3 regions of the Paenibacillus sp. RC73 genome follow, and region 2 is predicted to be linked to each of the others. Evidence: riboswitches for the same ligand, from Rfam matches in the RefSeq annotation. Region 2 holds a riboswitch; each other region holds the start of a gene.

Region 1 (7,780 bases), on a different contig from region 2:
CTGTCAGCACCAGGTTTGCGATAAAGGCATCGGAAAGCGCACGATTGGTCACCATTTCATCATAAGACGTCTCATAATTTGAGGTTTTCAGACGACACCCGGCTTGTAAGGCCGCTCCTTTGGCAATTTGAATAACGCGGCGAGTCAATGAATTCAGTTCATGCCGTGTAGCAGCCCGTACATAAAATTGGGCAGAGGCATAATCAGGAATGATGTTCGCTACCTGGCCTCCTTGATTAATAATGCCGTGAATACGTACCGTACTCTTCACCTGCTGGCGGAACGCATTAATGCCGTTGAACGTTTGAATCACCGCGTCCAGCGCGTTAATACCTTCGTGGGGACTGGCAGCGGCGTGAGCGGATTGCCCAAAGAATTCGAATTGTACGGCATCAATCGCCAGCGATTTGCCCGATTTTTCATAACGGTAATAAGGATGCGTCATGAGCGCTATATCGCAATCATCAAATAACCCGGCAGCCGCCATGGGAACCTTGGCTCCGCGTGTTTCCTCGGCAGGTGTGCCGTATACTCGTACTTCTCCACCGATCTCGTCAATGACCGATTTGAGACCGACAGCCGCTCCTGTGCTCATCATACAGATCAAATGGTGTCCGCATGCGTGTCCCAGACCTTTCAGGGCGTCATATTCTGCCAGAAAAGCAATGACCGGACCGGGTTTGGCTGCTTTATAAGTCGCAATGAAAGCCGTTTCGATACCCAGTACAGGGGCCTGAACTTCAAATTCGTGAAAAGCCAATTCCTCTTTTAGACGGGCAGCCGCCAAAAATTCCTCATTCCCCAGCTCCGGGTTTGCGCCAATATATAAAGAAATGTCCTTAAAACGTTGGGCATGCTCCTCAATGGTACGTTGGATCGTATTTTTGTTATTCATGGAAAAACTCCTTTGTAAAAGCTGTAATGTAGGTATTACGTCAGGTATGCTGAAATTGTACTATAACATTCATTGCATAATCATGCATATTCATTTATAATGACACAATCTTATTTATTATAAAGAATTTAAGGAGAGAAAAAAAGATTGAAAAAGGCATATCGTTTTACCGCCCTGATTCTGACGGCGGTTATCTTGCTGTTGGCTGGTCTTCCGATGCTTACTGCATACGGGACGGAAGCGAAGACACAGCCAAAACTTGTACTCGGCATGAGTGCCGATTTTCCGCCGTATGAGTTTCATAAAGACATTAACGGTAAGGATACCATTGTAGGCTTTGACGTTGATATTGCAAATGAAATTGCCAAGGATCTTGGCGCGGAGCTGGTTATTGAGGACATGAGCTTTGACTCCTTACTGCCTGCCCTGCAAAGTGGTCGTGTAGACCTGGTACTGTCTGGTATGACACCAACGGATGAACGCAGAAAGAGCATTGATTTTTCGAATGTATACTACCACTCCAAGCAAGTCATTATGGTACGTCCGGAGGATAAGGACAAATATCCGACGATGGCTGCTTTGAAAGGCGAGAAGATCGGCGCACAAAAGGGCAGTATTCAGGAAGAGATTGCTCAAAAAGTGCCCAATGTCGCTGTAACTTCGCTGGATAAAATCTCCGACCTGGTGCTCCAGCTTCGGACACAGCGTATTAACGCTGTCGTGATTGAAGATACAGTTGCTAAAGGATATACGTTGGACGGTACTGTAACGCTCGCCAAGGCGGTGCCTGAGGATGAGGGAGCAGAAACAGCTGTAGGTATTCGTAAGGGAAATGCTGAACTGCTGGCATCTGTAAATAAAACGTTGGCTCGCCTGAAAGCAGACGGGTCTATTGAAAAGTTTTCCACGGAAGCGAGTGCGCTCTCTGCGGATCGACAGGTTTCATCCAACAACATCGTGGATATATTTTGGAAATATCGCAGCTTTTACGTTACGGGTATCGGCTACACGTTGTTGCTGTCTGCGCTCGGGGTACTGTTCGGATTTATCATTGGTCTGATCATCTCTCTGCTGCGGATGAGTGGTGTACGTATCATTGAATGGTTGGGTACGGCCTACGTAGAGGTACTACGTGGTACACCTATGCTGGTACAGCTTATGATCATCCATTATGGAGTTGCTTTGACGCTGGGCGTCAATTTTACGCCACTTCAGTCCGGTATTATTACGTTATCTCTGAATAGCTCGGCATATCTGGCTGAAATTTTCCGTGCAGGTATCCAGGCAGTGGACCGTGGTCAGATGGAAGCAGCCCGTTCACTCGGTATGGGACGAGGCAAAGCTATGCGTCACGTCATTTTACCGCAAGCGTTCAAGTCTGTACTGCCTGCGATCGGCAATGAGTTTATTACGATTATTAAAGAGTCCTCCATCATTTCTACCATCGGTATGGTGGATATTATGTATCAGGCCCAAGTCATTAAGAACATCACCTACGAAGGATTAAGTCCGTTCGTCATCGCGGCTGCTATTTATTTTGTAATGACATTCAGCTTGTCGAAGCTGTTGGGTTTATGGGAAAGGAAGTTGAGAGCCAGTGATCACCGTTAAACAACTGCGTAAATCGTTCGGCAAAAATGAAATTTTAAAAGGCATTGATATAGATATTGCCAAAGGCGAGGTTGTTGTCGTCATTGGCCCGAGTGGTTCGGGGAAAAGTACATTTTTACGTTGTATGAATCTGCTGGAGCAGCCGACCGACGGGGAGATTTTGTTTGAGGGCGAGCCGATTACAGCCCGTGGTCATAATATTAATGCGACTCGTGAGAAAATGGGGATGGTGTTCCAGCATTTCAACCTGTTCCCGCACAAAACGGTGCTGCAAAATTTGACGCTTGCGCCGACTCAGGTTAGAGGCCAGTCCGTGAAGGAAGCGGAGAAAATTGCGCTAGAGCTACTGCGCACCGTTGGACTTGAAGACAAAAAGGACACCTATCCCAATCAGCTATCCGGTGGACAGAAGCAGCGGATTGCGATTGCACGCGCCTTGGCGATGCAGCCGCATGTGATGCTCTTCGATGAGCCGACTTCCGCTTTGGACCCTGAAATGGTCGGGGAGGTGCTGGACGTGATGAAGAAGCTGGCTGAGGGTGGCATGACGATGGTCATCGTGACACATGAAATGGGCTTTGCCCGCGAGGTAGGAGACCGCATTATCTTTATGGATAACGGTCAAATTGTGGAGCAAGGTACACCGGAGCAAGTTTTTGGCACTCCAAGCCATGATCGTACCCGGGATTTTCTTGCCAAGGTTTTGTAAGAAATGAGCTTATAAAGGCTATGAAGTAAGCCCTCCGCGGTGGAAGTTTGACGGGAGGGCTTTTTCTTTTTTTGTCATCCTCGTTCAGATTTTTGTAACTGATTTCGATTTCATGATGACAAAATTGTAACAGATGTAGTATGATGTTCAGGGTTCCCAACATTTTCATGCAGATAAGGTTACAAAATTGTGATATTATGCAGTGAGCCAAAACTTACCGGGGCAGCAGACAGCTACGACAGACGCTGAATGCGGGACCCAAAACCATGGGAAGTGCGGGGGACGTAACAACGGCAGTAACTTCTGATCCGTCTTCATACGAATGGATGGAAGGTTGCCTAGGGGTGAATTGCACAAAAGCATAGGGCTTCTCCTGAGTCCGAATCCGACAGCTAACTTCGCAGGCATAACAGAGGAGGTACATATCTTTTGAAACATCTGAAACGTATTGGAAAAACAATGAAATTTGCGGTGCTGGCAGCAGCCATTGCAGGATTGGCGCAGACAGCCGGGGTAGCCGACGCCGCTTCGCTTCATACCGCCAAGGAAGGTGATACCTTCTTTTTACTTGCTCAACGTTACGGGGTATCTGTAGAAGATCTGCAAAAGGAGAACCCGGATGTTGCCGCCAGCAATATATATGCAGGAGTGCAAATTAAGGTGCCGGACGAGAACAAGTTAAAGGCCGCTTCGGATTCGAAGCCTCAGCTTCTTTCCGAGAAAGCGCCAGCAGGTGACGGTCAACAGGTTGAAGCATGGGGCAAAACATTTAACTACAGCAAAGTAGTTGACGTGAAGGCCACAGCGTATTCCGCAGCAGCCAGTGAAAATGGAAAATGGGGAGCGGTGGACTATTTCGGAAATCCGCTTAAGCTCGGTACGATTGCGGTAGACCCCAACGTAATTCCGTTGGGTACGAAAGTGTTGGTTACAGGCTATTCCCACCCGGGGCTGCCCGATCAATCTTTTGTAGCGGTAGCACGCGATAAGGGCAGCGCCATCACGGGTAAACGGATTGATATTTTCATTCCAGGCAGCCCATCTTTTGTGAGTGACTTTGGTTTTCAGAATGTGAAGCTGTATGTCATTGATAAATAGACTTATGTAAGCAAATGAATTAAGTGAACATAATATATATTATGTAAACTATAATCTGTGATCTATAATCAAATAGCTTAATCGCAGGTTCAGATTCATATATGGGTCTTGTCGATTAATAAAGGGCTGTCTTGACGAGCAGAATGCATCTGCTGGTAAGACAGCCCTTTTTACTGTTATTTCCGCTCCGAGGTGTGAAGTAGCCGGGGAACCGTGACAAATTTGTAGCCCTTGGCTTTCAGCGACTGAATGAGACCCGGCAGGGATTGAACAGTGCCTTTCAGATTGGAACTTTGACCTCCACCTGCGTGCATTAAAATGATGGAGCCTGGTCCGGTAGCCGGGATCACATTACGCTGAATTTGTGTTTTACTGAGTCCCTTCCAATCGAGGGAGTCTACGTTCCAATTGACAATCATGTAGCCGTGTCGACGCGCCCACTGGATCTGAGGCTCCGTAATTTCACCATAGGGCGGGCGGATCAGCTTGGGTCGAAAGCCGACAGTGGCCTCCAAAATATGTTCTGTTTTCTTAATCTGGTTGCGAAAGCGTTCCGGTGAAGCCTTCCTAAAATCCGGATGGGTATAGGAATGGTTGCCCAAGGCATGGCCTTCACGTACGATACGGCGAATCATGCCCGGGTGTTTTTCCGCACGGTGACCGACAATAAAGAAGGTGGCTTTGATCCCATTCGCGTGCAAAATGTCCAGAACCTGCGGCGTATACCGGGAATCGGGCACGTCATCAAAAGTCAGGGCAATTTGCTGCGTATGCGGGCCGCACATTTTAAAAATATCCGCATGTTTTTTCCGAAGCATGGCTAATGTGGGAGTGGCTCGTTCTCTGCTCTTATGTGCTGAAGAAACAACAGTCGCTTCCTTGGAATGAGTCGTTCCGATATCGGGAGGCGCGTCCGCGTGAACGGGAAAACTCGAAAATGCTAGTAACAGTGCCATCATTGGCAATATTCCCCTGTACGGCATATGTATCCCCCTTTCCGTGCAGTGGTACCTTCTGTTGCTTTCATTTATTATGTACCTGACATGTTGAAATTATGCTGCTGAACAGGTTAGACTATTGAGTGGTTGAGTGGAAATGCCCTGTGTAACGGATGTAAGTGAAGATCACGAAGCTAAACGCACATATTCTATTAAACCTGAGCGAAACAGCAGCATTTTCGCAACTTTTAGCCTTTTAATGGATTCGGTATCCAGTGATAGCTGGTGTATAATGGGGTTGCAATTCATATTGTAGAGACATGGAATTAAAGGAAGGATGGATCAATGTGACCGACTTGTTTACTCCTTATCAATTAAAGGGACTCTCTTTAAAAAACCGGATTGTAATGCCACCAATGTGCCAATATAGCGTGGAGGCCAAAGATGGAAATCCCAATGATTGGCATCACGTCCATTACGTTAGCCGGGCAGTAGGTGGCACCGGGCTGATTATTGTGGAAATGACAGCGGTCCACCCGGATGGACGCATTACAGATTATGATCTGGGTATTTGGAGTGACGAGCATATTCCTGCATACCGTAAAATAGTGGAGGAAGTCCACAAGTACGGTGCCAAAATCGGAATTCAATTAGGTCATGCCGGACGCAAGGCTGAAGATGCTGATTTGCCTGTCGCACCGTCCTCGATTGCTTTTAGCGAACGTTTTAAGGAGCCGCACGCTTTGACGACAGCCGAAGCCAGGGAGCTGGTTCAGGCTTATAAGGAAGGCGCACGCCGCGCGGTGGAAGCCGGTTTTGATACAGTAGAAATTCATGGCGCTCATGGTTATCTAATTCATCAATTTCATTCCCCTTTAACGAACACAAGAGAAGATGAGTATGGACAGGATTTATCGCTGTTCGGTGTTGAAGTGATTCAGGCTGTTAAAGAGGTGCTTCCGTCTGATATGCCTGTGTTGATGCGGATATCCGCCAAAGAGTATGTTGAAAACGGATATAATGTGGAATACATAGCGGGCATAGGGGAACGATATCGTGATGCAGGTGTGGATATTTTTCACATCTCCTCTGGTGGCGAGGGGCCGATTGGTTCCAATGGCGGTCCATCTGCGCGTGCGGGATATCAGGTGGATTTGGCACGTGATATACGTGAAAAGCTTAATGTGCCTGTAATCGCTGTCGGTCTACTGGACGATTATGAGGATGCGCGGCGGGTGATTCAGCAAAAAGAGGCTGATCTGGTAGCGATAGGACGCGCCATGCTGCGCGATCCGTATTGGGCGCTGCATGCGTCGCGGGAGCTGAAAGTACAGGCGGATATCCCGGAGCCTTACTTGCGCGGTTTTTAGAATGCACTTTATTTTTTAGAATGCACTTTGTCGGATAATATTTTTGAAACTCTATTTGCAAAGCTTGCGTAAACATGTGTACAGAGCTTAAAATTTAAGCATTCAACACTAGGAGGAACTTCACATGTCTATTTTCAAACGTTTAAGAGATCTTACCATGTCCAATATCAACTCCATTATTGACAAAGCCGAAGATCCAGTTAAAATGACAGATCAATACATTCGTGATATGCAAGAGGATCTGGAGGATGCAGAGAAAGCGGTAGCCGCTCAGATTGCCATTGAGAAGAGATTCAAACAGCAATACGAAGAGCAGGCTGCTTTGGTAAAAAAACGTGAAGAGCAGGCCCATACAGCAGCAAAAGCGCAAAATGTGGATCTGGCTCGCCGCGCGTTGGAAGAAAAGAAATCTGCTGAGCAAAAAATGACCGAGTTCAAGGCTGGCTACGAGCAGAACAAAGCGGCAGCCGATAACCTGCGCGGTAAGCTGGATGAAATGCGCAGACAACTGACGGAAATGAAGAACAAGCGTGAAACGCTGGTTGCCCGTTATAATGCAGCTAAAGCACAAACGGAAATTAACAAAGCAATGAACGGTTTTAGCTCCGATACGGCAACTGCCGGGCTGAAACGAATGGAAGAAAAAATGCTGCAAGCAGAGGCGCGTGCTGAAGCAAGCAACGAAATGTCCTCTAAGGAAAAATCGTTGGATGAGGAGTTCAAGGAGCTTGATAAGAAAAGTGCCGTGGACGATGAGCTTGCCGCTCTGTTGAAGCAATACGACAATAAATAAGGTTATAAGCACTGCCGCCTGCGTGGCTGCTAAGGAAGCGAAGGGGAACCGTTTTCTCCTTCGCTTTTCCCTGCCCGGAGGCGTAAATCAACATATATGAAGGTCAAGAAGATGTGGAGGATGGTATGAAATGCATTTTTTAGAAACGATGAAAGCGATGCTTGTATGGACTGGCGCGGGTGCCGTTTTGTTGTTCGTATTGATGTACATTGATTCTTTATTTACGAAGTATAAGGATTTTGCAGAAGTGAAAGCCGGTAATATGGCCGTAACAGTCCGGTTAATTATGAAGCTGTTTGCACAGGGGTATATTTTGTCAAGCTCCATTGCTACAGCTAACAATTTGCTGGAGGCGCTTGTGTATTC
Region 2 (7,780 bases):
TTCTTCCAAGACACCAGTTCGTTCGACGGTCTTACGGCGTCCGCCGTTAGCCCGCAGCAAAATTTTTTGCCCTACATGTGCGTCGAGACTGCGTTTGATTTCCAACAGCGTATTTTTAGCCATTGCCTAACGACCACCTCTTTCCTTGTCCATTATAACGAATTTTAGAGACAATGTCAAATCAAGCTAAATATTATATCAACCCGAAAAATAAGTTGTCAATTTAATTTTTTGCGAACAGGAATAATGCGTATAAAAATGCCAAAAAGCCCCTGTGCCCAGAGGCTTTTTATCCAGATAAATCCTATTTAACAGGTTCAAACCTTAGATTGCAGAAGGCGTTACTTTAAGAGTCGACAAATTTTCCAGCTTCGGCAGACCGATACGATAGCTTCCCCGGGTTTCGATACCACCCACTCCACGGCTGCCACTGATCGTCTGATGAAACAAGTCGCCCATGTTGACTGTATCACGGATCGACGTAAAGGCAGCCTTGGCAGCCACATATACCGGGTCCAGCGCGTGAATCAGGATACGCCCTGGTGAGCTGGCAAAGTTCGCTCCTGCACGCAGCAGCGCTTCAAAATGGGACTGACACGCTCCCGCCACAATCGTCAATGAATCCAGATGACGTTCATATTGTCTCGCTACCTGGATCGCCGCCACAAAATTTTGCGAATTTTTATAGCTTTTCAGGCTATATAAATCATAAGGCTGCGGCTGCTTCAATACCCCGTCATGTCCGGTAATGACTACGATATCCGGGCGAATACGGGGAAGCAGCCGATACAACGTGTCGGCCATAGCTGATTCGTGAACATGATGTCCCTCTGCAGGAACGCGAAGCTGCTCATATAAGCTGAGACATTTTTTCAAATAGCCGGGGTCCCCATCCAGATGAAGTACCTTGCCGGGCATTTCAAAATACGTCGACTCCACCGGATCACTCCACTCCCCGATCAAAGCCGCCTGACTGCGGGCTGCTTGCTTCTGCCGTGCCTGCTGCAACAGATTGAGAGACTCATCCGCCTTAATATGGGCCTGCCGTGTCTTCCCGCTAATCTGGTCTGCAGGCACCTTGACCAGATCGTTCACAGGGGAATCGGCAAGCAGCCGAAATTCCGTCCCTTTAATGATCGCTTTATCCCGCTGGATGTCCTCAACGCGAAACGTGACATCTCCGCCATACGATTTTCGAACGACCAAGTCTCCTAAAATCATCACACTGTATCACCCCTCCCATATCGTATGGGTGAATGCACAGTTTGGTTCCTTATCATGCTCAGGAGCTAATACAAACCAGCCACAACCGTGCAAAGCGCAACCAGAGACTCTCCGACTGCTGCTAAGCGATAGCTCTTGCGTCAGATCAGGAAATCCCGGCTTCCAGCAACACAGCGCTCAGACGCGCAAATTCCTCGATACTCAGCGTCTCGCCCCGACGGGAAGGCTCTATGCCTGCCTGAAGCAACAGCGGCTCCAGCGTGTCCCTGTTCTCTTTGGTAAAGAAGCGGCTTTTCAGGTTATTCGAAATGGTCTTGCGACGTTGGGCAAATGAAGCATGTACGACTTCGAAGAAATGCTGCTCGTCCACCACCTCTACCGGAGGCACTTCCCGCACACGCAAACGGATGACCGTCGATTCTACATTCGGCTGGGGAATAAATACCGTATTCGGTACGATGCAGACCAATTCGGGTTCGCTGTAATATTGCACTGCAATACTCAAACTGCCGTAATCTTTCGTCCCAGGAGACGCAGCCATACGCTCAGCCACTTCCTTTTGGATCATGACGACGATATTCTCCAGAGGGAGCTTGTCCTCCAGCAGCCTCATCAGAATCGGTGTAGTGACGTAGTACGGCAGATTAGCGACGACGCTCACTTTACTAACCCCGGCAAAATCGGAAGCGAACACCTCTCGCAAATCCAGCTTTAGCACATCCCCATGGCGTACCTTCACATGCTCATAAGGGGCCAGCACCTCTTCGAGAATAGGCAGGAGCCGCTGGTCAATTTCCACAGCAGTAACTACCTTGGCCGTTTGCGCCAGCTTCTCAGTCAAAGCGCCAATCCCCGGACCGATCTCAAGTGCGCCCTTCGTTTCGTCCAATCCCGCAGCATTCACGATCTTGTTCAGAATATTTTGATCAATCAGAAAATTTTGTCCCAAACTCTTTTTGAACGAAAACCCGTGCCGCTGAATAATTTCCTTCGTGCGCCGTGGTGTTGCTATATCTTGAATCCCTGTCATACGGATATCACAATCCTTCACTTTCAATTTGTGCCAGCGCACCGGCAAATTCCTCACGGCTGATCTGGAACACAGCGAGCCGTTTATGTAGCTGCTTACCGTTACAGTAACCAATGCCCAGCACATTACCCAAAGTCATACGTCGTGCAGCAGCATTCGGGTGGGTGATAAGTCCGGCGTCAATCAGGTCCGCCCAATCAATTAGCGGATCGGCCCCTTCCACCGTCGTATGCACCCGTGCGAGAGCATGTCTGATCGCTTCAGGCGAGGCATTCTCCACGCCAATATCCCCTTTGCGCGTCGCTTCTGCCTCTGGTATAAAGGCCTGCTTGCAGCCGGGCACCTTGGAGGCAATAATTTTGCGGATACGCTCCCCTGCATGATCGGGATCGGTCAAAATAATGACACCCCGCCGCTCCTGCGCCAGCGCAATTTTGCGCAGCGTCATTTTATTAATGGCGGAGCCCCCCGTTTCTATCGTATCCGCTTCGACAGCACGGCGAATAGCCACCGTATCATCCCGACCCTCTACCACGATCACTTCCTTGATCATTTGCGTTTCCCTCCACTGCTACACAGTCAGCTATATTCATCTTTCCCAGCTTTTGAAAACAAAATAAGAAGAGGGTATCCTCTTCTTAGCATGCATAACTATGATGTTAATACTATCGCATTGCCCTAAACATATACAACACGTTTTTAGTTCATTTCAGGCTTCACTGGTCCAATCACATATACGGTTTTACCGTGCTTCCGACCAAACTGATTGGCTTGACTCAAACTCTCATAATACACATCGATTTTGTGGCCTTTAATTGCGCCACCGGTATCCTCCGCACGGCGGAAGCCCACCCCTTCAATATACACCCACCAGCCGATTGGAATCACACTCGGATCGACAGCGATGGTGCGTCCTTCCGTGACACGCGTGCCGGATGCGGTACGTGTACCGATACCTGGCTCCTGTGACGAATACGCCGTCATGGAGACGTTTTGTAATACTTTGTTATATTTAAAATTCACACCTGCTTTACGGACAGCATTGTCCGAACTAACCCGTGTTGCCTTAACGGCATCTTCAGGACCGACGGAAGCAGCCAGAACGACCGGCTTTTTCTTCGTTCCTACCGCAATCACCTTATCCACACGATTCTGCGCGACTTCCTTGTTTACCAGCTGCTTGGATACCAATTTTCCGTCATGGTATACCTTTTGAACATGCTGGACCACAACACCCGTTTTACCGCTTTGGATGACCCGATTATCGCCTTTATAGAGACTTGGATCGGCCGTTTTGATGACCTGATAAGGTACCTGTTGCTTCTGTTCGACCTGCTGTTTCTTCACACGGATGATTTTTATGTCCATGTTAGACGAAACAGAAGCATCCAGAGCAGGATAAACTTTATCATTTGACGATAATTTATAGCCCGAGGTGCGAATGGCACCCTCTACTGTATTTTCTGTTGTGTACAATTTTTTCGTCTCATTGGCTAAGGATACTTTGACCTGATTGGCACGTTTGATGACTACGCGATCCCCATCCTGTACTGCTCCGTTCAGCGGCATCGAAACCGTATCATGCGGCTGAAGTGAAATAGAATGCTCTTTGAGCAAATCTTGGAGCTGGGATTGTCGGGTTTCTACCGCAGATGCCTTACCATCGATGACAAAAAAAACCTGTTTTTTAGATTCAGTGTACACCAGAATTGAAATCATAATCGTTAGTGCGATTAGAAAAATAGCAACCAAAGCAGCCTGGCGCACATTTTCTTGCTTCCAACGCAATACGTAAGACATGCTGGATGAGCGTGACTCATGGGTCTCCTCTTTTTGGAAAATGCCCATTTCCTCCGTCCTCCTTACATAGCCCGCCGTCTGGAGTAAGACATAGTTGAGATTGACGTGACTATAACAGATTTTCTACAAGACAAGCCCGTAATGCGACTGTCCTGCACCATGTACCCGTCTTCGCGGCATGCTGTCCTCCCCTGTTTAATCACAGTATGATGACAGATTTTCTTTTATTCACAACAAAAAAAGCCAGAGAAAGAGACTAGAGAGCTCTTTCGTGGCTTCCGGCATGTGCGAATATGCGGAAAAATCATGCACGAGATGGCTTCTCTCTTGTTACGCTTACGGGGTTAGCTGTCGGGTTCGGACGTAGAGAGACGCCCTAGCTTGGGTCAACCGCTCATGGCGGTCGCCTTCACATTCACCCCGAAGACCCAGAAAGAAATCGAAATACGGCCCCTCCACCTGTTCAATCCCATCCGGGAAAGGATTTCGGTCGAGCCGGCTGGCGGAAGAGACGCTCCCTTCTTGCCATACGCCGGACGTACTGTAAGCCATATCGGTTCCCCCGTTCCCTGTAAAAGGGACTCAGCGAGACTGGTTCATGAAATGAGCTGTTGATGTTTACACTCAAACAACAATTCACTGAAAAGATGATATCCTGTTTCTATGCATGTTGTAAAGCAGGTTTCAAGTACATTTTTCAAAATATTCGGTTAAAATATTGTAATATTCTTGAGTTTCCTGCAACAAATTCATGATTAGCTTCGTCTATCTCTTTATTTTGATCGATTTCTTCACTTTTTCACTTAATGTCAAATCGTTCCAAGGCATTTTGGGTCGTTATTGACACTAATTCCTCCACCGTAATTCCCTTGATTTGGGCAGCCGCCTCTGCGACCAGTCCCACGTGTGCGGACTCATTTCGCTTCCCGCGGAACGGATGAGGCGTTAGGTAGGGAGCGTCCGTTTCAATGAGCAGACGGTCCAGCGGCACCTGTGCGAGTACCTCCTTTGGCTGCTTGGCATTTTTGAACGTTATTGGCCCGCCAAAAGAGAGGTGAAAGCCCATATCCAGCACCATTTTAGCCGTCTCCCAGCTTCCGGAAAAGGAATGCATGACTCCGCCAACCTCACTCGCTTTTTCTTCACGCAAAATCTTAACAATATCTTCATGCGCATCCCGGTTATGGATGACAATTGGCATGTTCAGCTCACGAGCCAGTCCAATCTGGTTGCGTAGCACCCGATGCTGTACATCCTTCGGTGATGTGTCCCAATAATAATCCAGACCAATCTCCCCGATCGCCACGACTTTCTTATGACTGCATAACGATACAATCCATTCCATATCTCCCTCCTGCATCGTAATCGCATCCTGTGGGTGCCATCCAATCGCCGCATAAATAAAATCATACGTCTCAGCTAATTTCATCGTGGATGGAATCGTCTCACGATTAAATCCGATATTAATCATGCGGGTTACTCCCGCTTCGACAGCACGTGCTATAACTTCTTCCCGATCTTCGTCAAATTGCGGCGCATCCAGATGGGTATGAGTGTCAAATAAATTCAAAATTCATGTCCCCTTATTTACTTTTATTGGCATACATTTGTCTATTGTTTGACAAAATAATTCCTTATTTCGGCAGGAAGCTTGTCCTTTACCCCATCCAATTTGTTTTGGGGATAGTACATGTGATATTTACCCCGGTGAATACCGCTAATGGAGCGCACAATTTCCGATACTTCGGAAATTTCTCTCACTTCTCCTTTACGTCCAAGCAGTAAAATCTGGTTGTCCGTCGAGCCACCCTGCCGAAACACATCATAAGGAAGATCCGTCGGAAAATCAATTTCCAGATCATATTCGGGATGCAAACCAACCTGCTTCAGCGCTGTCCGAATGTCGTCAATGGTATCTGTATCCATATTTTCAATCTCTACATATTTATACAGCTTGCGATCCATAAAACGGGCGCTCAAATCACTTAAAATCTCGTCCTTTTCCTGTTTCCACTGACTGAATACTGTCTGAATCAAAGACTCGTCGAGCATCAAATATTGTTCCACCGTAAGCTCCCCCCGAAAGAGATCCGGCAACGGTTCCAGCAGAAAACTAAACTCATATCCGTTTCTAAACAGCTCCTTCGCCCGCTTGAAAATCTTACGCAATAAAATTTCCGAGCTGCGCGTTACAGGATGAAAATAAATTTGCCAATACATCTGATAGCGTGACATCAGATAATCCTCTACCGCATGCATACCTGACTCCTTCACAACAATTCTTCCATTATGAGGACGCAGCAGCCGTAAAATACGATCCAGATCAATGGTGCCATAATTGACCCCCGTCGAGTGGGCATCCCGCAGCAAATAATCCATACGGTCCGCATCCAATGGGCTTGTGATCAGGTTAACGAGAATTGGCTTGTCATACGTTTTGGCAATGACCGCAGCCACCTTCGCCGGAAGCTCCTCATCGACTTGCCTCAGCACAGCGTTAATCTCCGTATTCCCCAATACAATCCGGCATGTCCAATCCTCGTGGTTCATATGAAAGGCTTCTTCTATAGAATGGGAAAACGGGCCATGCCCCACATCGTGCAACAAAGCCGCACACAGCGCGACTAAACCTTCTTCCTTCGGCCAATCCGAAAATTCGCCGCGTTCAAATTGGGAAATAATACGCCGTGTAATCTCGTACACACCTAGCGAATGCGAAAAACGGCTATGCTCCGCTCCATGAAAAGTAAGATAAGATGTACCCAACTGCCGAATGCGGCGCAAGCGTTGGAACTCTGGAGTATTGATCAAACGCCATATCACTGTATCCTGAACATGGATATAGTTATGTACCGGGTCCTTAAAAACTTTTTCTTCACTGAGTGGCTGGTGCAAGATATCAGCTCCTTTAATATTCTGAATAATGGATTAAGATACAATAAAATCCTAAACGATCTCCTTCATTCGACATCGCTTGTCGTAATATGTCGAATTATAGCTTTTCGACATTTCCAAATCGACAAATGGCTAAAATCATCAATAAAATAAGGTAATACACACGCATCATGCTCTTTATTCTAAATACTTTTGCATAATTAACCTGTTAGCAAATATTTAAGGTTGACTGTTTTGGGAATCGTTGGTATAGTAAATATCAGAAAAGAGAATATTTTGTCGAATCATGACACTTATATTATTTTAAAGGCGAGAGGAGCCTGATTTATTATGATGAAATCCACTGGTATTGTAAGAAAAGTTGACGAGCTCGGACGTGTTGTTATTCCAATCGAATTGCGCCGCACATTGGGTATTGGCGAAAAAGACGCTTTGGAAATTTATGTTGATGGCGAACGCATTATGCTCAAAAAATACGAGCCTGCTTGTATCTTCTGCGGTAATGCCGAGAACGTAATTTACTTCAAAGGAAAAATTGTTTGCCAAGATTGCATCTCAGAAATTCCAACACCTGTGACAAACTAAGATTTTTAGTATATAATAGACTTATAAGAGATTGTTAATTCTAACCTTTTTCATATATACTCCTTGTTGCCTTCCACGGTTTGAACCCAACCGTCGGAAGGCCCTTTTTTGTTTATGGAAGTTTTCATAAAAGAGCGTTATATACATCCCGTTTGGAAATGGAGCGATCAGTAGCTGTACGCTTCATAGCGTCCTTGCGTGTCAGCCCTTCAGTCTCATAATGCGCAACGTGGGCCTCCAAAGATA
Region 3 (7,780 bases), on a different contig from region 2:
ACATGGCAAAAAGTATTAACCTGGATCGTGACCGCCGTCATCATTGTTTTGAATGTGGTGCTTATCATTCAAACCATTTCAGGTCATTGAGAGATAAGCAACACTTTAAAATCAAGAAAAAGGTATCTCACTAGCCCAAATGGCTGCGGGATACCTTTTTTTGATCGCTCTATTCCAACCTCTAGACTTACCGCTTGGCAGGCTGGGCCCGCGTTTGGGCTTCAAGCGCGAGGTTCAGCTTGAGCACGTTCACACGTGGCTCACCAAACACTCCGGCACTGCGTCCTTCGGTCTGCTCCTGCACCAGTGCCTTCAGCTTATCCTGCGCAATACCGGTCAAGCCGCTAATACGCGGGATCTGAACCTGTGCCGCCTGCGGCGAGATATGCGGGTCCAGACCAGAGCCGGAGTTCGTAATCAGGTCCACCGGAACCTGACTGATCGGTACATCCGGGTTATTTTTCTGCCAATCCGCTATGGAATCCTTGACCCGCTGTATCAAGGCCGGATTGGACGGTGCGTAGTTACTGGAGCCTGAACCGGCCCCATTATAATCTATGCTCGATACCCGCCCCTGAAAAAACGCCGGATTGGCAAAGGACTGCCCGATCAGCTCGGAGCCGACTACCTGACCCTCGGCATTACGAAGCATACTGCCATTCGCCTGCTGCGGAAACAATACCTGTGCCACGCCCGTGCTAACCAGCGGATAAGCGAGGCCGCACAGGAGGATCATCAGCACCGAGGTACGCAAGGCTACTCCTATAATGGTGCCTCCCCGCATCTCTTCTCTCTCCGACTGTCCATTCGGCACAGCCCCCTCTGGACGCTTGTTATTCCCCTGCCGGGCAGACCCGGCTTTTTCGTGGGCAGCAAATCTGCGTCCAGACATCATCCGATAAAAGCCACTCATATTGCTCACCCTTTCCGCTTCCATTCAGTATCCAAGATGCACACCTTCACAGGCTGCGTTAAATCCACAAATGCACTAGCAAATCAATGGCTTTAATGCCAACAAACGGCACCACCATACCGCCCAAACCGTAAATCAGCAAATTCCGTCCCAGCAGGCGATCCGAGCTCATGGGCTTATACTTCACGCCCTTCATGGCCAGCGGGATCAGAAGCGGAATAATAACAGCATTAAAGATCAGCGCCGACAAAATAGCGGACAACGGAGAGCCAAGCCCCATTACGTTCAATGCGCTCATTTGCGGAATCGCCAGCATGAACATCGCCGGAATAATGGCAAAATATTTGGCAACATCGTTCGCGATACTGAATGTCGTCAAAGCACCGCGTGTCATGAGTAACTGCTTTCCGATAGCGACCACCTCAATAATTTTGGACGGATCGGAATCCAGGTCCACCATATTGGCGGCTTCCTTGGCTGCGACCGTGCCACTATTCATGGCAAGCCCAACGTCAGCCTGCGCCAGCGCAGGAGCATCATTCGTACCGTCCCCGGTCATGGCAACCAGCTTTCCCAGCTCCTGCTCACGACGAATAACCGCGATCTTATCCTCTGGCTTGCTTTCAGCCACAAAATCATCCACACCCGCTTCCCGCGCAATCGTCGCAGCAGTCAGCGGATTATCCCCTGTACACATGATCGTACGGATACCCATTTCCCGGAGCTGATCGAACCGCTCCTTCATGCCCGGCTTCACCGTGTCCTTCAAATAAATAATGCCATACATCTGATCATCCAGCGCGACAGCCAGCGGCGTACCTCCTTCAGAGGCCACCTGATTCGCCTTTTCCTCCAGATCGGCTGGGACGCTGCCGTTTTGCGATAGTACCCACTGCCGGACAGAGTCCACCGCGCCCTTACGTACCTTTCGTCCATCGGCCAGATCCAGACCACTCATCCGGGTTTCCGCCTTGAACTCGATAAAGGTCCCTCCTGCTGCCAAGGATTCATCCAGTGTGTACTCCTGCTTGCGCATCAACTCCAGAACTGAGCGCCCCTCGGGCGTCTCATCCTTCATCGAGCTCATCGCAGCCCACTTTACTAACTTTATTTCCTCTACGCCCCCTACAGGCACGAATTGGCTCGCCATCCGGTTACCGAAGGTAATTGTACCCGTTTTGTCCAGAATCATTGTATTGATGTCTCCAGATGCTTCTACCGCCTTGCCTGACATCGCCAGCACGTTAAACTGCGTGACCCGGTCCATACCGGCAATCCCGATGGCTGACAGCAGTCCTCCAATCGTCGTCGGAATCAGACAGACCAGTAACGAGATAAGTATGGGAACAGGCAGATCGATGTTAAAATGACGAGCAATCGGTGCTAGTGTCACTACCACGATCAGAAAAATAATCGTTAGGCTGATCAGCAGGGTATTCAGCGCAATCTCGTTCGGCGTCTTTTGCCGCTGTGCGCCTTCCACGAGCGAAATCATTTTATCAATGAACGTCTCACCCGGTTCTGTCGTAATCCGGACCTTAATCCGGTCACTAACCACACGCGTCCCGCCGGTTACCGAGCAAAAATCACCACCCGATTCCTTGATCACCGGAGCCGATTCTCCCGTAATCGCCGATTCATCCACTGAGGCAAGACCTTCAATAACCTCACCATCGCTCGGAATCATCTCGCCCTGGGACACCATCACAATGTCACCTTTCCGCAGCTCGGTTGAGCTGACCACCTGAATCTCATCCCCGACAAGCTTGTTAGCTTGTGTGTCCTGCTTGGATTTTTTCAAAGAGGCAGCTTGTGCTTTACCCCGACCCTCTGCGAGCGCTTCAGCAAAGTTAGCAAAGAGCAACGTGAACAACAGGATGATAAAAACAGCCAGGTTAAAGCCCATTTCATTACCCGTTCCAAAATAACCGGGAAACAGCAGCATCAGCAACACAACCAAAGTGCCGATCTCCACGACGAACATGACAGGATTTTTCATCATGATCATCGGATTTAATTTCATAAAGCTATCCTTGATCGCATGCTTCAAGATGCTTTTATCCAGCATGCGTTTGCGTTGTTCCTTCATGATCAAGCACCCCGTTCATCCATTCTCAATTTCTTCTTCATGTTCATCTTCTTCACATGGTCAAAAATTCAGCCACAGGCCCCAATACGATGACGGGCAAGAAGGTCAACGCACCAATCAGCAGCACAACCCCGATCAGAATCGCCCCAAACAGCTTGTTGTCCGTACGAAGTGTGCCTGTCGTCACTGGAGTCGGTGCTTTGGCATTCAATGAAGCTGCTACAGCTAACAGTGCAACAATCGATACATATCGTCCGAAGAACATAACGATACCCGTTGTCGCGTTCCAGAATACGTTGTTATCCGCAAGCCCCTCAAATCCCGAACCGTTATTAGCCGCAGATGACGCATATTCATATAACACCTGAGTCAACCCGTGATATCCGGGGTTTGTGACCGCATCGTATCCCCAATGACTCATAAAAGCGAGCGCAGTCGGCACCAAAATGAGAAACGGATGTACCAAAATGGCAATTGCGATCAGCTTCATTTCCTTGCCTTCAATCTTCCTGCCCATAAATTCCGGGGTCCTGCCGACCATCAATCCACATATAAATACACCCAGAATCGCGTACATCAGCATATTCATCAGCCCGACACCCTTACCGCCGAAAATGACGTTCAGCATCATTTCACCCAAAGCAGCCATACCGCCCAGCGGGGTCAGTGTATCGTGCATATTATTGACCGAACCTGTCGTAGCCGCCGTCGTTACCGCCGTGAACAGTGCCGATTGTCCGATGCCGAAGCGGACCTCTTTCCCTTCCATGCTTCCCTGAGAAGCATCCACCCCCAGTGCCTGAATCAGCGGATTACCCGTTTTCTCTGACACGTACGTAATAGATAGGAATACGAGAAACAGTACCATCATGGAGCTAAAAATAATCCACCCCTGCTTGCGATTACGAGCGAACAGCCCAAAGGTATACGGCAGAGAAGCTGGCATCACCCACATCGCCAAAATTTCCAGCACATTCGTCCAGGGACTTGGATTTTCAAAAGGATGCGCCGAGTTGGCCCCATCGAAACCGCCCCCGTTCGTCCCCAAGTGCTTGATCGATTCCATCGAAGCAACGGGTCCCAAGGCAATCTGTTGCTGTGTTCCACTCATCGTCGTGATATCCGCCGTAGGCTGAAGCGTCTGCGGTACTTTCAGTCCGACCAGCACCAGCGTAAGCACAAAGGCCAACGGAAGAAAAATCCGTATAATTGCTTTGATAAAATCCTGAAAAAAGTTGCCCATTCCTTCACCGCGCCGCGTCAATCCTCTCATAAAAGCCGCAGCAACCGCAAAACCGGAAGCAGCCGAAGTAAACATCATCATCGTAACGAACGCCATCTGCGTCATATACGTAAGTCCACTTTCTCCGCTGTAATGCTGGAGATTCGTATTGGTCATAAAGCTGATCACTGTATTAAAAGCCAGTGACGCTTCCATATTGTCGTTTCCAGCCGGATTACCGGGGAGCAGTCCCTGCAAGCGCAGTAGCACATAGCTGATCGCCACAAGCACGACATTCGTAGCGATAAAGCTCATCACATACGTGGTCCAACGCATGCTCTCCAGCTTTTTCAATCCTATAACCTTGTAAATCAGCTTCTCCGTCCCGCCAAACACTCGGTCCGTCCGATTCGGTTCATTTGAGAATACATGATACATATAGGTGCCCACTGGTTTCACCAAGAGCAGCAATATCACAATCACAATTCCAATTTGCAGCAGCTCCATCATCTATTCCCTCCTCCAAAATGCTCCTGCGTTTGGAATAACAGACGGGTTCGTAGCACCAGGCGTTGCACACGTTTGCGAAAGCCCGCTGCCTCTGATGCTTCATCCATGATCTGCTGTTCCCCGCCCGCTTGATCCTGTTTAGCTGATTAGAACTTTTCAGGATTCAGGAGTGCGTAGATTAAATACACAAACACAATAGCCGTAAGCGTAAGCACAACCATCATCCTTTTCGCCCTCCTTTGGAGGTCTGTGCATCACACCAGCGTACAAACAGCAGTATCACTCCATAACTCGCAGCCATCACGAGCAGCATGTATATATCCATCATGTTCATACCCTCCCGTATCTGTCCTCAGATCGTTATTCTTACACCCTCGTAAAATCAACATACAATTACTTTGAAAATTTTAATTTATATTAGCCATATCGTAAGCGACTATCCGTTCAGCAGGAAACCCACCTCTCCATTCAAAGTGTAGATCACATGGTCCGCTCCCAAACCTCGATAAATCCCTTGAGGATTACAGCCGTGTGTAATGACATAGATCGAATCTGATGTCAGCGGCCGGCATATTTGCAGAAAACGGCACGTCAGATTCAAGCTGTTCTCGAACAAATACACGCAGCCAATTTCTTTTTTGGGAAAATTCCATTTCCCCGCTTGCATCGTATTGATGCGCACAATATGCTCCACACCCATTTTTTTGAGCTGTCGTTCCTCCTGAGCGCTATTCGTAAGAACCGCAAACGCCAGTTTTTTGAACATAAGCAATTTCACAAAATTTCTGCCCGTTTCATTCGGTGCAGTGACAATGATTAGCCGACCTTCCATCAGTAGCTCCTCTCCCGGTATAAAAAGACAACAAAAAGAAGCCAAAGGAAAAAGGCTTTCCTCCGGCTTCTTACGTAACCATGATAAAATAAACCATGGCTGCACACGGCGGTTTGTTGCCTCTCCCTGTACGCTTACGAGGTTAGCTGTCGGATTCGGACGTGAGAGTCGCCCTATTTCTGACACTTGGCCAGAAAATTCACCCCTTGAGACACTCGGCCCTTTAAAAGCCGCATAGATCTCGTTTGGTTCCCCCGCTTTTGCAACTGCAAAATTCAGCGCTATAGACAATTCGTTGCTGCTTCATTCACTTAATTTGAAATTACGTCTTGAATCATACACCCGCGCAAGGAACACTGTAAAGCTCACCTGCGGGGTTATAAATCGGTCTTTGGAGCATAAAAGATTAATAATAGCGTTTACAACACAAATATCCTTCTCCCAGCTCCTTCAATCTCGGTTTTTCATCCCTTTTCGAAAATGAAGAGGCATGTCAATATTGGCGTATGGGGAGCATTTTTTGTCCTTTTTTTGTAAAAGAGAAAGGAAAAGTGCTGTATGTACCTGATAAACGCCGATTGAACCTGTTTTTACCATGAGAAACACCGCTATTTGCCCCATTTGCAGTGCCATTTGCCGTTTTGGACAAAATACGATTTTACAGCAGCAGACGGCGCATTACATCTATTTATAGACTTGCAACTCTTCGTTAAATTGCTTACAATTTAATTGTAGAATATCAAATTAGGAGGAAAACCATGACCGTTTATGAACATGATGCACAAACCCTGCAAGGGAAAGAAATTCCGTTGTCCACATACGAAGGAAAAGTACTGCTCATCGTGAATACAGCCAGCAAATGCGGGCTAACCCCCCAATACAAGGCGCTACAAGAGCTATATGACCAATACCATGAGCGGGGTCTTGAAATCTTAGGGTTTCCCAGCAACCAGTTTGCCAAGCAAGAGCCGGGTTCCAGCGAGGAAATTTCGGAGTTTTGCCAGATCAACTATGGAGTTACATTTCCGATGTTTGCCAAAATAGATGTCAATGGCGATCAGGCGCACCCTTTATTCCGCTACCTCACCCAAACAGCTCCGGGCGTATTAGGCTCCAAAGCAATCAAATGGAATTTTACTAAATTTTTGATTACACGCGAAGGTAACGTATTTAAGCGCTATGCCCCACAGACAACTCCGGATAAATTGGCGGGGGATATCGAGAAGCTCTTGCAACAAAGCTGACAGGTCCATCCCTGTTCACAAGCAGCCAATCCAAACGGCTGCTCCTGTGGCTAGGAAAAAGGGATATTTTAGTTCGGCTTATATAACAAAAAAAGCAGCCAATCACGTCAAAAACGTGTCAGGATGCTTTTTTAACTGTGTCTTGCATGTAATGCGGTCGAGAGGACTCGAACCTCCACGGGCGTACGCCCACTACCCCCTCAAGATAGCGTGTCTGCCATTCCACCACGACCGCAAATTCTAATGTTTTGAGGCAACAGATTTATTATACTCCCTTGCATTCTATTTGTAAACATAAATACAATAATTATTTTTATGTCAAATAATCTAACATATAAAAGCTATAAAAATATTTAATTTGACATATCAACACTATGAGTGTAAATATATATTACATAATATCTCTAAATTTTTTCTGAATTCATTTTTAAAGTCATTTAATATAACATAAACATTCTACTCCAAGGAGGCGAACCGCATTGCACAAAGGCAATCGTTTGCTGAACTACGCATTGCTGTTGGACCCTTCCCTGCCTGTCGGTGGCTTCACTCGTTCCTACGGGCTGGAGGAGCTGTTTCGCAATGGCCGCTTAACCTGTTTACAAGACCTGGAACACTATGCACGCACTGATCTGCTTCCTCAGTTCACATCCCTCGATGGCATGGCTATCAAAAGCCTTTATATTGCCGTTCAGCAAAATGATGGTTGGCGTATCGCCCTCATTGATAAAATGCTGCACGCCCAGCGCTCTTCCCTACAACACGTGAAAGAGTCACGCCTATCCGGCCAACGCCTGCTTAAGCTCGCCAAAGCCTTGTACCCTTGGCTTGAATTCGACCAACTCGAAGCTACACTCATCCAATACAATGCGATTGGTACACTTGCAACCGTTCATAGTTGGATTAACGTTTCCCTTGGAAATGATGTAGAGCAGACCATTCACGGCTACCTTGCCGCAGCAGTGTCCTT

Evidence for each region. A riboswitch is a leader RNA that binds a small molecule or an ion and turns the genes downstream of it on or off. The one in region 2 is predicted to bind cyclic di-AMP.
Region 1: linked by a shared signal. The riboswitch ahead of ABH897_RS13320 (3D domain-containing protein) and the one ahead of ABH897_RS24845 (resuscitation-promoting factor) in region 2 are both predicted to bind cyclic di-AMP.
Region 3: linked by a shared signal. The riboswitch ahead of ABH897_RS11865 (hypothetical protein) and the one ahead of ABH897_RS24845 (resuscitation-promoting factor) in region 2 are both predicted to bind cyclic di-AMP.

What each region holds. Positions count from the first base shown of each region.
Region 1 is NZ_JBIYCV010000005.1:17,848-25,627, forward strand. Features, by position in the region: gene ABH897_RS13305 (M20 family metallopeptidase) at 1-895, opposite strand, end outside; gene ABH897_RS13310 (ABC transporter substrate-binding protein/permease) at 1,043-2,506, shown strand; gene ABH897_RS13315 (amino acid ABC transporter ATP-binding protein) at 2,493-3,215, shown strand; cyclic di-AMP (ydaO/yuaA leader) riboswitch at 3,462-3,637, shown strand; gene ABH897_RS13320 (3D domain-containing protein) at 3,645-4,313, shown strand; gene ABH897_RS13325 (polysaccharide deacetylase family protein) at 4,490-5,296, opposite strand; gene ABH897_RS13330 (NADH:flavin oxidoreductase/NADH oxidase) at 5,599-6,621, shown strand; gene ABH897_RS13335 (PspA/IM30 family protein) at 6,746-7,414, shown strand; gene ABH897_RS13340 (DUF350 domain-containing protein) at 7,545-7,780, shown strand, end outside.
Region 2 is NZ_JBIYCV010000015.1:77,819-85,598, forward strand. Features, by position in the region: gene veg (biofilm formation stimulator Veg) at 1-123, opposite strand, end outside; gene yabG (sporulation peptidase YabG) at 325-1,221, opposite strand; gene rsmA (16S rRNA (adenine(1518)-N(6)/adenine(1519)-N(6))-dimethyltransferase RsmA) at 1,370-2,254, opposite strand; gene rnmV (ribonuclease M5) at 2,262-2,807, opposite strand; gene ABH897_RS24845 (resuscitation-promoting factor) at 2,954-4,102, opposite strand; cyclic di-AMP (ydaO/yuaA leader) riboswitch at 4,372-4,652, opposite strand; gene ABH897_RS24850 (TatD family hydrolase) at 4,854-5,624, opposite strand; gene ABH897_RS24855 (HD domain-containing protein) at 5,666-6,949, opposite strand; gene ABH897_RS24860 (AbrB/MazE/SpoVT family DNA-binding domain-containing protein) at 7,280-7,534, shown strand; gene rsmI (16S rRNA (cytidine(1402)-2'-O)-methyltransferase) at 7,659-7,780, opposite strand, start outside.
Region 3 is NZ_JBIYCV010000004.1:388,611-396,390, reverse strand. Features, by position in the region: gene ABH897_RS11890 (Nramp family divalent metal transporter) at 1-90, shown strand, start outside; gene kdpC (potassium-transporting ATPase subunit KdpC) at 188-913, opposite strand; gene kdpB (potassium-transporting ATPase subunit KdpB) at 972-3,002, opposite strand; gene kdpA (potassium-transporting ATPase subunit KdpA) at 3,055-4,731, opposite strand; gene kdpF (K(+)-transporting ATPase subunit F) at 4,881-4,955, opposite strand; gene ABH897_RS11865 (hypothetical protein) at 5,171-5,566, opposite strand; cyclic di-AMP (ydaO/yuaA leader) riboswitch at 5,682-5,857, opposite strand; gene ABH897_RS11860 (hypothetical protein) at 6,017-6,199, opposite strand; gene ABH897_RS11855 (glutathione peroxidase) at 6,325-6,810, shown strand; tRNA gene ABH897_RS11850 (tRNA-Leu) at 6,963-7,045, opposite strand; gene ABH897_RS11845 (urease accessory protein UreF) at 7,308-7,780, shown strand, end outside.